One region of the Bacillus sp. NPDC077027 genome, then DNA from elsewhere that is predicted to be linked to it. Evidence: riboswitches for the same ligand, from Rfam matches in the RefSeq annotation. Region 1 holds a riboswitch; each other region holds the start of a gene.
The links. A riboswitch is a leader RNA that binds a small molecule or an ion and turns the genes downstream of it on or off. The one in region 1 is predicted to bind S-adenosylmethionine.
Positions count from the first base shown of each region.

Region 2: it holds a riboswitch for S-adenosylmethionine, as region 1 does, so the genes downstream of both, mtnW (2,3-diketo-5-methylthiopentyl-1-phosphate enolase) here and ACQKEZ_RS11930 (methionine biosynthesis PLP-dependent protein) in region 1, are expected to answer to the same signal.
Region 3: it holds a riboswitch for S-adenosylmethionine, as region 1 does, so the genes downstream of both, ACQKEZ_RS06560 (methionine ABC transporter ATP-binding protein) here and ACQKEZ_RS11930 (methionine biosynthesis PLP-dependent protein) in region 1, are expected to answer to the same signal.
Region 4: it holds a riboswitch for S-adenosylmethionine, as region 1 does, so the genes downstream of both, metK (methionine adenosyltransferase) here and ACQKEZ_RS11930 (methionine biosynthesis PLP-dependent protein) in region 1, are expected to answer to the same signal.

Region 1 is NZ_JBNNIO010000003.1:290,091-293,193, forward strand. Features, by position in the region: gene ACQKEZ_RS11920 (YjcG family protein) at 1-513, opposite strand, end outside; gene ACQKEZ_RS11925 (esterase family protein) at 566-1,306, opposite strand; SAM riboswitch class I at 1,536-1,655, shown strand; gene ACQKEZ_RS11930 (methionine biosynthesis PLP-dependent protein) at 1,732-2,850, shown strand; gene metC (cystathionine beta-lyase) at 2,847-3,103, shown strand, end outside.
Region 2 is NZ_JBNNIO010000003.1:391,889-394,991, reverse strand. Features, by position in the region: gene ACQKEZ_RS12470 (2-hydroxy-3-keto-5-methylthiopentenyl-1-phosphate phosphatase) at 1-592, opposite strand, end outside; gene mtnW (2,3-diketo-5-methylthiopentyl-1-phosphate enolase) at 593-1,813, opposite strand; SAM riboswitch class I at 1,914-2,015, opposite strand; gene ACQKEZ_RS12460 (pyridoxal phosphate-dependent aminotransferase) at 2,068-3,103, opposite strand, start outside.
Region 3 is NZ_JBNNIO010000002.1:185,400-188,502, reverse strand. Features, by position in the region: gene ACQKEZ_RS06575 (toprim domain-containing protein) at 1-5, shown strand, start outside; gene ACQKEZ_RS06570 (thioredoxin family protein) at 18-320, shown strand; gene ACQKEZ_RS06565 (SCP2 sterol-binding domain-containing protein) at 441-782, shown strand; SAM riboswitch class I at 884-994, shown strand; gene ACQKEZ_RS06560 (methionine ABC transporter ATP-binding protein) at 1,138-2,163, shown strand; gene ACQKEZ_RS06555 (methionine ABC transporter permease) at 2,156-2,824, shown strand; gene metQ (methionine ABC transporter substrate-binding lipoprotein MetQ) at 2,838-3,103, shown strand, end outside.
Region 4 is NZ_JBNNIO010000001.1:29,327-32,429, forward strand. Features, by position in the region: gene pckA (phosphoenolpyruvate carboxykinase (ATP)) at 1-646, opposite strand, end outside; SAM riboswitch class I at 873-1,007, shown strand; gene metK (methionine adenosyltransferase) at 1,202-2,404, shown strand; gene asnB (asparagine synthase (glutamine-hydrolyzing)) at 2,559-3,103, shown strand, end outside.

The DNA.
Region 1 (3,103 bases):
AACCCCTTCTCCTAATAGAAATGTTTCGTATACTGTCCAAGAACCGTTTTCCAATTGATATAAAAGGTGAAATCGATCAACGGTTTCTTCGTGATCAATACTTCTTAGTTTTAATGAACCTAGTACATCAGAAAGTTCATCATCTGATAATTTTTGAGCCACAGTCACATGTGGTACAAAAGCATATTCTGGTGTACCGTCTATAGGATCAGCATAAAGCCTTTCATTGAGGGCAGTTAATTCCTCATTTTGTTCTACTTTCATATAAATAACATTGTTTACAGGAGCGAATGAACTGAATTTTTTAATTCTTAGTGTGATAGGAGATGCATGCTTTGCATACTCACGCAGTGTTGTCACAACCTCAGCTGCTTCATGATCCGTTAATTCAAACGGTGTTCTGAGTGTCAGGTGAGGCGGGATCAGTGCGTAGTTCGGATCATAACGTTTCCGATAAGAGTTCGCAATATCTTGCAATTTTTTTGATGGAAATAAAACAACTCCGTATTTCATAGTTTTCCCTCCTGATAAAGAAAATGTGTGCTACAAGTTATTATAACAAAATTCAGTCGATTAACGAATGGGGCAAAATTCTTTTTAGCGAAGGAGAGATGAGCGGCTGCCAATACGTCCATTTATGATCTCCTTCAAATGTTTCAAATATATAATCAGCACCTGATGTTTCAAGTAATTCTTTGAGCTTTTGATTTGGCTCGATAAAATCAAGTATTTGTCCATCTGTTGTTTTAACGGCAGTTTCTTGTAAGCCGATCTGGTGAATGATCGCATAATGAGTCAGTGTACTTGCTTCTTTTACGGCTTGAAGGACTGCGTGATCAACATACGGAGACTGAAGGACAAGACCCCCAAATAAATAAGGATAGTCAATTGCTGTCATAAGCGAAATCGTTGCGCCCAATGAATCACCAATGAATGTGCGACCCGCTCCAATTTGATAGGTTGGAAAATGGTCGTCAATATATGGAACAAGTTCATTTGCCAAGAATCGTTTATAGGCTTCGAATTTACTCCCTTCAGGGTGGTACGTATTTCTTCTTTCTGTGACGTTTTTATATGGAATTCCAATAATGATGGAACGTTCCATTTTTTTGTTTTGCATCAATTCCTCTGCTTGTCTGCCGATTTTTCCTAATCGAAAGTAATCATGTCCATCTTGTGCAATAATGACATGATATTTATACAAGGGTGAATAATTGACTGGTAAATAGATGAGTACAGTCATATCTTCCCCAAGTTCAGTTGAATGTAACATTTCTTCTTGTATCATTCCTGTTTTCTTCACCACAATCCATTCCTCCAACTATCCAAGTTAAAACATGTGAAGCGTTTCCATCCATTGTATCATGAAAAACGAGGATCTTTCTATTTGAAACGTACAATCCAATGGCAGTCATCTCGCCCTTTTTAAAAATGCAGAAAATTTAAATAATCGTCTGGAAAAGCACCGATTTACCCTTGAAAAATGTTGTTGTATGCGTTACAGTATTAAGAATTAGAACAAACTTACAAAAACATTCTTATCGTGAGAGGTGGAGGGACTGGCCCTTTGAAACCTCAGCAACCGGTATGCACCGCCGTGCGGTGTACCAAGGTGCTAAATCCAGCAAGCATTTTTTTTGCTTGGAAGATAAGAAGAAGCGACTAAAACCCTTCTTCTTATGAAGAAGGGTTTTCTGTTTTTAAAAGATTTTTACATTAGGATGGTGTCAAATGACGGAACATGTAGAAACGAAATTAGCTCAAATTGGAAACCGTAGTGAAGTAGTAACTGGAACTGTGAATCCGCCCGTTTATTTTTCGACTGCATATAGACATAGAGGAATTGGAGAATCAACAGGTTTTGATTACATTCGAACGAAAAATCCGACAAGACAGCTTGTAGAAGATGCCATAGCGACGCTCGAAGAAGGCACAGCTGGTTTTGCCTTTAGCTCTGGAATGGCAGCAATTCAAACCATTATGGCTCTTTTTCAAAGCGGAGATGAATTAATTGTATCGTCTGATTTATATGGCGGTACATATCGCCTATTTGAAAACGAATGGAAAAAATACGGCCTTCGTTTCCTTTACGATGATTTTACAGACGAAGCCTGTTTCCGCTCAAAAATAAATAAAGAGACCAAAGCCATCTTTATTGAAACGCCAACAAACCCACTTATGCAAGAAGCAGATATTCAAAAAGTCGCTACAATTGCAAAAGAATACGGCATTCTTGTTATTGTAGATAATACGTTCTACACACCCGTCTTGCAAAAGCCGATCACACTTGGTGCCGACATTGTCATTCATAGTGCGACCAAGTATTTAGGAGGTCACAACGATGTTCTCTCTGGACTAGTGGTGACAAAGGGAGAAGAATTATCGGAAGCTATGTTTCAACATCAAAATGCAATCGGTGCCGTTTTATCCCCATTTGATTCTTGGCTACTTATGAGAGGGATGAAAACACTTGCACTGAGAATGCGGCAACATGAAGCAAATGCGAAGGAGCTTGCCGTATTTTTAAAGGATCAGCCAGAAATTCAAGATGTTCTTTATCCTAAAAAAGGCGGAATGTTATCGTTCAGGTTGGCGAAGGAAGAATGGGTTAATCCATTCTTAAAGCAATTGCAAACGATCTGTTTTGCAGAAAGCCTTGGCGGGGTTGAAAGCTTCATTACCTATCCAGCAACACAAACCCACATGGACATTCCAGAAGAAATTCGGATTGCAAATGGTGTCTGTAATAAATTACTACGTTTTTCTGTAGGAATTGAACACGTTGAAGATTTAAAAAAGGATCTCAAACAGGCATTATCACAAGTGCAAGAGGAGGCGAAAGTAAAATGACAAAGCACGAATGGACGTTAGAAACACAGCTCGTACACAATCCGTTTAAAACAGATGGCACAACAGGAGCCGTGAGCGTGCCAATTCAACATGCATCGACATTTCATCAAAGTGACTTTGACGATTTTGGCAAATATGATTATTCTAGATCGGGCACACCAACAAGACAGGCACTAGAGGACACGATCGCCTCTCTTGAAGGAGGAACAAGAGGCTTCGCATTTGCTTCAGGCATGGCAGCTATTTCAACGGC
Region 2 (3,103 bases), 100 kb from region 1:
AAAGCTTCAGTTCCTTGCATTCGTTTAGTAAGTAGTCACGGGCAAATGTCACATCTGCGCACTTTGCCGCTTCAATATCTGTGACCGAATCACCAATCATCACTAAGAAGTCATTCTCATGTGAGAGCTTTCGAATGATGGACGGCTTGCAGCAGCCGCAATCATTTTTACACCATTTGTCACAGGTATGCGGCCATTCAATGATGATCTGCTCTTCGAGAAACGAGGCATGATTACAATAAATTTGCTCCCTTTCCACAATACCTTCGAGCACAGGATAAACGAAAAAGTCCATCCCACCACTTAGCACGTAAAATGGCACATCTTCTTTCTTTAAAAACTGAACAAAACGTTCAAAGCCATCTCGAATTTCAGTATCGTTTAAGATGAATGATTGGATCGCTTCTTTCTGTTCAGTCTTTAATAAACGAAACATACGACCAACGCCTTCTTTAATACCGATCTCCTTAGACAACACACCGTCTTTCAGCTTCGTCCATTCACTTGGTGCAAACTCTTTCATAATGCTGATAATGTTATCATTTTTGGTGATCGTACCATCAAAATCACATAAAACTATTGGTCTACTCATTTAAAACGCTACCCTTCCCCATTTTTCAAGTGCGGCTTTTAAATCTTGACAAGCTGCGGCTCTTTCTTCAATCGGTTCACCGTTCATCACAGCATCAATGATTGAGCGAAATGCCTTTCCTCCACCAATTGCCCCACGTGGGTGGCCATGAATTCCTCCGCCAGCATTTATGATATGGTCAAGCCCAAAATCTCTTAATAACAATGGTACCATGCCTGGGTGTATACCTGCGGATGGGACAGGGAATGTTTTGTGAAAGTCGTCATCTGTTGTACAAGCTTCAAAGATCCCTAGTGCATCCTCTTTTGGAAGTGCAACAGAGCCGTATGGCGAAGGAAATAAACTAAAGTCTGCACCGGCATAACGGTTTAATTTCCCTAAAATGAGCGCGTGAGAAAAGCCATAATCAGGGGATGATGTAAACGCACCACTTACAGCTGGATGAGCCATTATTGGCAAACGAATCTCTTGATCTTCTGCAAGGCTTTGCATCACATCAAGTCCGTACGCAAAAACATTGAACAGAAGTACATCTGCGCCAAGCTCTGCTGCCTTTCGTGCCTTGTCCTTCAATTGATCTGTTCTTCCAGTTAAGTTCACTGCATATAACGTTCGATGACCTGTCTCTTCATAGGTTTCTTTTAAAATTTGTTTTCCTGCTTTGATCCTCTCGTCAAAAGGGGCAAGCGCTGTTTCAAACAAAATTTCGTCATCTTTAATCAAGTCAACGCCACCTAACGCCTGCGCTCGAAGCTGTTCTTTTAGATCAGCCATATCTCTTCCAATAACTCCTTTGAAAATACTCATCAACAAAGGACGCTCAAATTCCCCAAGCCTCTTGCGAATGCCTTCAATCCCAAAAGCAGGACCTGGCAGGTTGCGCTTAAACGCCGATGAGAACGATAGGTCAACGAGCTTGACCTTGCCATCCAGTGAAAGCTTACCAAAAACGGTCGTTAAAACAGCTGGTAAATCGGCTGAAAAGTTCGCTTCAGGATAACCAATGGTCACCTCTGATTGCACAAGACCATCGCGAGGCATTGTCTTCTTTTCCTTCGTGCATATCACTCTGCCTTTATGTTGTTGAAGCTGCTTCTGCTTTAACTGAGGTAAGTCCGTCCACGAGCCAACTGTAAGCCCGAGTGCAATTTGTTCTGCTTTTTTTTCAATCTGTTCACCCTCTGGGTGTGTGATGACATAAGTCGCCTGTAATTCACTCACTGGTAAACCCCTTTCTATATCCAGTTAAGTTCATAAACCATATAAAAAAACCTCTCCAAATGCTTTTCGCGCCTTGAAGAGGTTTCGTCTGTTCATCCGAATCTTATCTCTCAGCGCTTGCTGCAAGAATTAGCACCGTGCTTCATTGAAGTCGGTTGCCGGGCTTCATCGGGCTAGTCCCTCTGCCTACTCTTGATAAGAATATTCACTTTTCTGAAATGATGCCTGAATTATCCCACCGTTTTTTTACGTTGTCAATGGCTTTTTGAAAAAAGATGCAATGAGCCAATTCGTTCTGCTGCTTCTTTCAAGCGATCTTCGCTTGTCAAAAGACCTACTCTGACATAGCCTTCCCCGTATGATCCAAAGCCGCTTCCTGGTGCAACAACGACACTTGCCTTTTCTAATAGCAAATCTGAAAAAGCTACAGACGTATACCCTTCTGGCACTTTCAGCCAAGCAAAAAATGATCCTTTTGGAGCTGTTACTTCCCAGCCAATCTCACGGCATGCCTTAATCCAAGCATTCCTTCTTTTTTCATAGCGGTCATTTTGCGTTCTAACACACTCTTGACTACCTAAAAGAGCTACTGCCGCTGCATCTTGAGTTGCTTTAAACAGAGAAACAAACATATGATCCTGATACAGTTGAATGGCTTCAATCACAGATGCGTTTCCAGCTGCAAAGCCGACTCTCCAGCCTGCCATATTGTATGTTTTGGACAATGTATAAATTTCAATTCCGGTCTCCTTTGCGCCTTCCGTTTGCAAAAAGCTTACTGGCTTCTCTCCATCAAATCCGATGCCTCCATAAGCAAAATCATGCACTACACAAATACCGTTTTCTTTGGCAAGCGTAATTGTTTTTTCAAAAAAATCAGCTGTTGCCACTGCTCCCGTCGGATTATTCGGATAATTTAAGTACATGAGCTTCGCCTTTTCTTTCAGTTCAACTGAGAGCTTATCATAGTCTGGTAGAAAAGCATTCTCTTCAAGAAGTGGCATAAATGCCATGTCAGCCCCGGCTAATACAACACCTGACCAGTAATCAGGATAACCTGGATCTGGAACAAGCACCGTATCGCCTGGATTCAGAAGGCATTGTGGCAATTCAACTAACCCTGCTTTGCCTCCAAATAATATGGCGATCTCTTCTACTGGGTCAAGCTGAACCCCATATTCTCTATGATAAAACTCAGCAGCAGCAGCTTTTAGCTTAGCCGTTCCTCTAAAAGAAGAATATTGATGGTTTTCTGGTTTTTCGACTGCTTCCTGCATAGCACTTACAATA
Region 3 (3,103 bases), on a different contig from region 1:
TATGAGGGTGGACGCACATGAAAGACATTCAAGAACATGAATTAAAAAACATACAAGATGATATATTTCTTTTATACTTATACACACCTTTTTGCGGAACGTGCCAGCTCGCCAAGAAAATGCTCACTGTCGTAGATAAGATGCAACAGGACGTACCATTTTATGAAAATAACCTAAACTACTCTCCAAACATTGCCAAAGCACTAGAGATTGAAAGTGTGCCTTGCTATTTACTGTTTAAAAAAGGAGAACTTGTTAAAAAAGGTTACGCCTTTCATTCTGTTCCATATCTTCACGAAATGATTGAAACCGCTAAATAAAGCGGTTTTTTGTCATATTTCAAGCCATTCCTTTGTAAATTTGTCGAGTTATTTATAAAGGACTAGCAGATGTTGATAGAGAAATGTTATGTATAACCAAATGATAGGGAGGTTATACATGTGAAAAATGTCAATGCCAATGGAAATGCAAAGCAACGCTTTCTGTTAAAGCCGTTGCTCTCATCATCATCCTTGAAAATCACATTTGAAGCGGAATCGGATTCTTGTACTCTGATTGTGGATGAACGTGGTCAAGTAGAAAAACTACCTACAATTGAGTTATCAGACCTCACTTTCTACGGCGAGAAAAAGGAGATTCTCCAATTATTAGATGGGGATTTATCCTTACAGCAATTAATAAACCGGGGTCAAGTGAAGGTAAAAGGGTCCTTTCGAGCCTTATTAAGACTAGAAGCAGTCCTTTGGCTTACAAACGGATTTTTCAGGAAAATGATAACTTAGTTGTTTACTGGGAGATTAGCGATTTACAGCGTTGACATATCTCAATTAGCATGTTATCCTACGTTAGGAAAAGAAGATCATCACATAAAACAACATAATTTCTCTTATTAAGAGAGGTGGAGGGACGTGCCCTATGAAGCCCGGCAACCGTCAGCATAAAGCTGAAATTGGTGCCAATTCACTCAAAGCGAGCTCGCTTTGAAAGATGAGAGAAAGGCGTATTTTAGATAAAAGGCCTTTCTGCTTGTGTTGCAGTTAGGTCTTTTTTACTGACCTTGAGCCTATAACTCATAATGAATAAACCTTCGTATGTGATGGCACGTATAGATTCAGCAAGAAAGCAGGTGATCAGACTGTGATCCATTTACAAAATGTATCAAAAACATACCATTCAAAAAATGGAGATGTCGACGCAGTAAAAGACGTTAATCTATCGATTGATAAAGGTGAAATATTCGGAATTATCGGCTATAGTGGTGCAGGGAAGAGCTCTCTGATCAGACTACTAAACGGTTTGGAATTGCCAACAGAAGGCACAGTCGAAGTAGCGGGTAATAAAATAAATGACATTTCAAGTAGTAAGCTTCGAAAAGCAAGACAGGAAATCAGCATGATTTTTCAGCACTTTAACTTACTCTGGTCAAGAACTGTCAGACAAAACATCATGTTCCCACTTGAAATTGCCGGCGTTCCGACGTCAAAGCGGATTGCTCGTGCAAATGAACTAATTAAACTGGTCGGATTAGAAGGAAAAGAAAACGTCTATCCATCTCAGCTTAGTGGGGGACAAAAACAACGTGTCGGGATTGCAAGAGCACTTGCAAACGATCCAAAGGTTCTCCTTTGTGATGAAGCAACCTCAGCACTTGACCCGCAAACAACAGATTCCATTTTGGAACTGCTTGCGGATATTAACAAACGATTAGGCTTAACCATCGTCCTGATCACACATGAGATGCACGTCATTCGTAAAATCTGCCATCGTGTAGCTGTCATGGAAAATGGTCGAATTGTAGAAGAGGGCGAAGTTCTTCGCGTCTTTAGACAGCCAAAGGAAGAGATGACAAAGCTATTTGTGAAACAACTCGCTGATCCGGAGGAAGCTCAAGAAACGATTGAACATGTGTTGGAGCGAGTAAAAGAAGGAAAGGTCGTTCGTTTATCCTTCATTGGTGATTCTGCGGAACAACCGCTCATTACAGAAATCATTCGAGAGTTTCAAGTGGATGTGAACATCCTTCAAGGGAAAATCTCGCAAACGCAGGAAGGTGCGTTTGGAACACTTTTTATCCATATTAATGGAGAAGAAGCTGAGGTTCAAAAAGTCATCGCCCATATTCAAAGCAAACAGGTAGAAATTGAGGTGATGACAAATGTTTGAGAAATGGTTCCCAAACGTTCATTTAGATGTCATTTGGAATGCAACTAGTCAAACGATCTATATGACACTCATTTCTCTCGCTTTTGCTTTTGTGATCGGAATATTGCTAGGTCTATTGCTATTCCTAACTGGAAAAGGCGGATTATGGGAGAATAAGCCGATTAGTGTCATCATCGGTGCAATCGTGAATATTTTCAGGTCGATTCCCTTTATCATTTTAATTATACTTTTATTAGGATTTACAAAGCTAATAATGGGCACGATTTTAGGTCCAAATGCAGCACTTCCTGCACTTGTCATCGGCTCAGCACCGTTCTATGCTCGTCTTGTGGAAATCGCATTGCGAGAAGTAGATAAAGGTGTCATTGAGGCAGCAAGATCAATGGGCGCTAAAACAACGACCATTATATTCAAAGTGCTTCTTCCAGAGTCGCTGCCGGCCCTTATTTCTGGAATTACTGTGACAGCAATCGCACTGATTGGATCAACAGCCATTGCTGGAGCTATTGGTGCAGGCGGTCTTGGAGATTTAGCTTATGTTGAAGGCTATCAATCTGGAAACACTGACGTGACACTCGTCGCAACTGTATGTATATTAATCATCGTGTTTATTATCCAAATCATCGGTGATTTTATAACTAATAGAATTGATAAACGTTAAGGAGGAAATATAAATGAAGAAATTGATTTTAAGTGCTCTATTTCTTGCTTTTGCAGGGATTTTAGCTGCTTGTGGTTCATCTAACAACACGAGTGATTCTGACAACAAAACGATTACGGTTGCTGCTTCAAAAACACCTCATGCTGAGATTCTTGAAGAAGCGAAGCCACTTTTAAAAGAAAAAGGCTATGATCTAAAAGTAAAGGTACTCAGTGATTACAAAATGTACAACAAAGCATTGTCTGAAAAAGAAGTGGATGCAAACTTCTTCCAACATAT
Region 4 (3,103 bases), on a different contig from region 1:
TAGAGAGGATATCTTGCTCAGGAAGCAGGTAGTTCATCACAGAGAAAATAGACTTTTTCATTTCTCCAGCATATTCTGTACCTCCGATGAGAATCGTACGTTTTTCAAAGGATACGATGATGAATGTTTCAGAGTTTGTTCCATCTGTTTCAGGATCTGCTTTAAAATGTGGTGCAGATAAAATTGTAAATGGTTTTTCAGCGGATTTTGGTGTTGATGCGTCAGGTCTGATAAAAAGCTGCTTGGCAAATAGATTGTGCCATGCAAATTCGTTGACGACAGTGATTGGCATACGGTATCTTTCATCGGCACCTGCGAAGCCGTCAAATACAAACAGCTCATCTCTTTCCTTTAAGTATGACACAACCTTAGCATGAAGACGGTCAAAGGCTTCTGGTGAGATCGGCTGGTTCACATTACCCCAATCGATTTTATGTTCAGAATTTGCTTCTTTGACGATAAATTTATCTTTAGGCGAGCGCCCAGTGTATGCACCTGTAGTGGCGCGTACAGCACCCGTAGAGGTTAAAGTTCCTTCATTACGTGCGAGAATTTTTTCAACAAGCTTCGGAACAGATAAATTTTGGTGCGTATTTTCTGCTGAAAGTAGTGTTTGTAAATCTTCTTTTAAATCCACTGAGTTCATAAAAAACCCTTCCTTTACCGTTGAATTTGTTTGTTTCGATTAGTATAACACATTGATAATAATAGTCTATACTATTTGAATTATTTTGTGTGTTTTTTTTCATTTTTGCCATAAAAACATGCTTCTTGGTGATACAATTTAAGTAGGTAAAAAAGGGGATAGATAATTCCTTAGAAGCATTGACATCACATGAGGGTATAAGATAAGATATTTTATTGAACGGATACTCTTATCCCGAGCTGGTGGAGGGACAGGCCCAATGAAACCCAGCAACCGGTTTCTGATGAAAAAGTCAGTACAGCAAGCGAGAAACCAAGGTGCTAACCTGATGCAAGGTCATTTAAACCTTGAGCGATAAGAGTGAAAGGCATGTATATCTCAGACCCTTTCCTCACAATGATGGAAATGGTTTTTTTGTTTTTGGGATATCATATGAACAAATTGCCAATAACATCTCTATATAAACGTTTTCATATAATAGGGAACGAGTTCCGTATCATTTTGAAAGGCCTCATCTTGGGATGGTGTGGTCTTGTACAGGAGGAATTAACCATTATGAGTCAAAATCGTCGATTGTTTACTTCAGAGTCAGTTACGGAAGGACATCCAGATAAAATCTGTGATCAAATTTCAGACAGTATTTTAGATGAAATTTTAAAGAAAGACCCTAATGCACGTGTTGCTTGTGAAACTTCTGTTACGACCGGTCTTGTTTTAGTAAGCGGTGAGATTACGACATCTACTTACGTCGATATTCCAAAAACGGTGCGTGACACCATTAAGGAAATTGGCTACACACGTGCGAAATATGGTTTTGATGCGGAAACATGTGCGGTTCTTACATCGATTGATGAGCAGTCTGCTGATATTGCCCAAGGTGTTGACAAAGCACTTGAAGCGCGTGAAGGGACAATGACAGAAGAAGAAATTGATGCAATCGGAGCTGGTGACCAAGGTCTTATGTTCGGTTATGCGAACAATGAAACAGAAGAACTGATGCCTCTTCCAATCTCTCTTGCGCATAAGCTGTCTCTTCGTTTGACTGAAGTACGCAAGGATCAAACACTTGCTTATTTGCGTCCTGATGGAAAAACACAGGTAACTGTTGAATATGATGAAAATAACAAACCTGTGCGTATTGATACCGTCGTCATTTCAACACAGCATGCACCTGAGATGACACTTGAACAAATTCAAAGTGATTTGAAAGAGCATGTCATCAAACATGTGGTTCCAAGTGAATTGATTGATGAGAACACAAAATATTTTATTAACCCAACAGGTCGATTCGTTATCGGTGGGCCACAAGGGGATGCTGGTTTAACTGGTCGTAAAATCATCGTTGATACTTATGGCGGTTATGCTCGTCATGGCGGCGGAGCTTTCTCAGGTAAGGATGCAACGAAAGTAGACCGCTCTGCGGCATACGCAGCTCGTTATGTAGCGAAAAACATTGTGGCTAGCGGTCTTGCAGATTCTTGTGAAGTACAGCTTGCTTATGCAATTGGTGTAGCACAGCCTGTTTCCATTTCCATCGACACATTTGGAACTGGTAAAGCATCTGAAGAAAAATTGATTGAAGTTGTTCGTGCAAACTTTGATCTTAGACCAGCTGGTATTATCAAAATGCTTGATTTACGTCGTCCAATTTATAAACAAACGGCTGCATACGGACACTTTGGTCGTCACGATTTAGATTTACCTTGGGAAAAAACAGATAAAGCAGCTACACTTCGTAAGGAAGCATTAGGAGAATAACATCATAAAAACCGCTTATTTTAAGCGGTTTTCCTTTTGGGGAAATCTGAACGGATTATTTTGTGAAAAAATGACCTCAATGTGAAACGAAAATGAGACAATAACTGTCTAATTATAGGCTTAATATGAAATAACATAACGTGGAGGCAATCATATGTGTGGATTTGTTGGTGTATTTAATCACCTGCCATTGTCCGAAACTGCTGAACAGGAAGAAACAATTAAACAAATGAATCGTCTAATTGTTCACCGTGGTCCGGACGATGAGGGCTATTTTCATGATGAACATGTAGGTTTTGGATTTAGACGTTTAAGTATTATAGATGTTGAAAACGGGAAACAGCCGCTTTCATATGAAGACGAGAACTACTGGATTATTTTTAACGGGGAAATTTATAATTATGTTGAACTAAAAGAAGAGCTTGTGAAAAAAGGTTATACTTTTAAAACAGATTCCGATACAGAAGTGCTCCTTGCCACATACCGTCATTATAAGGAAGAAGCAGCATCTAAGCTTCGTGGAATGTTTGCATTTTTAATTTGGGATAAACAAGCGCAGTTGCTCTATGGGGCAAGAGATCCATTCGGGATCAAACCACTTTACTTTACACAAATAGATGATCAAGTTTACTTTGCATCTGAGCGCAAAAGCTTGATGGCAGTGAACGAAAATATTGCATTTGATCAAACTTCTCTTCA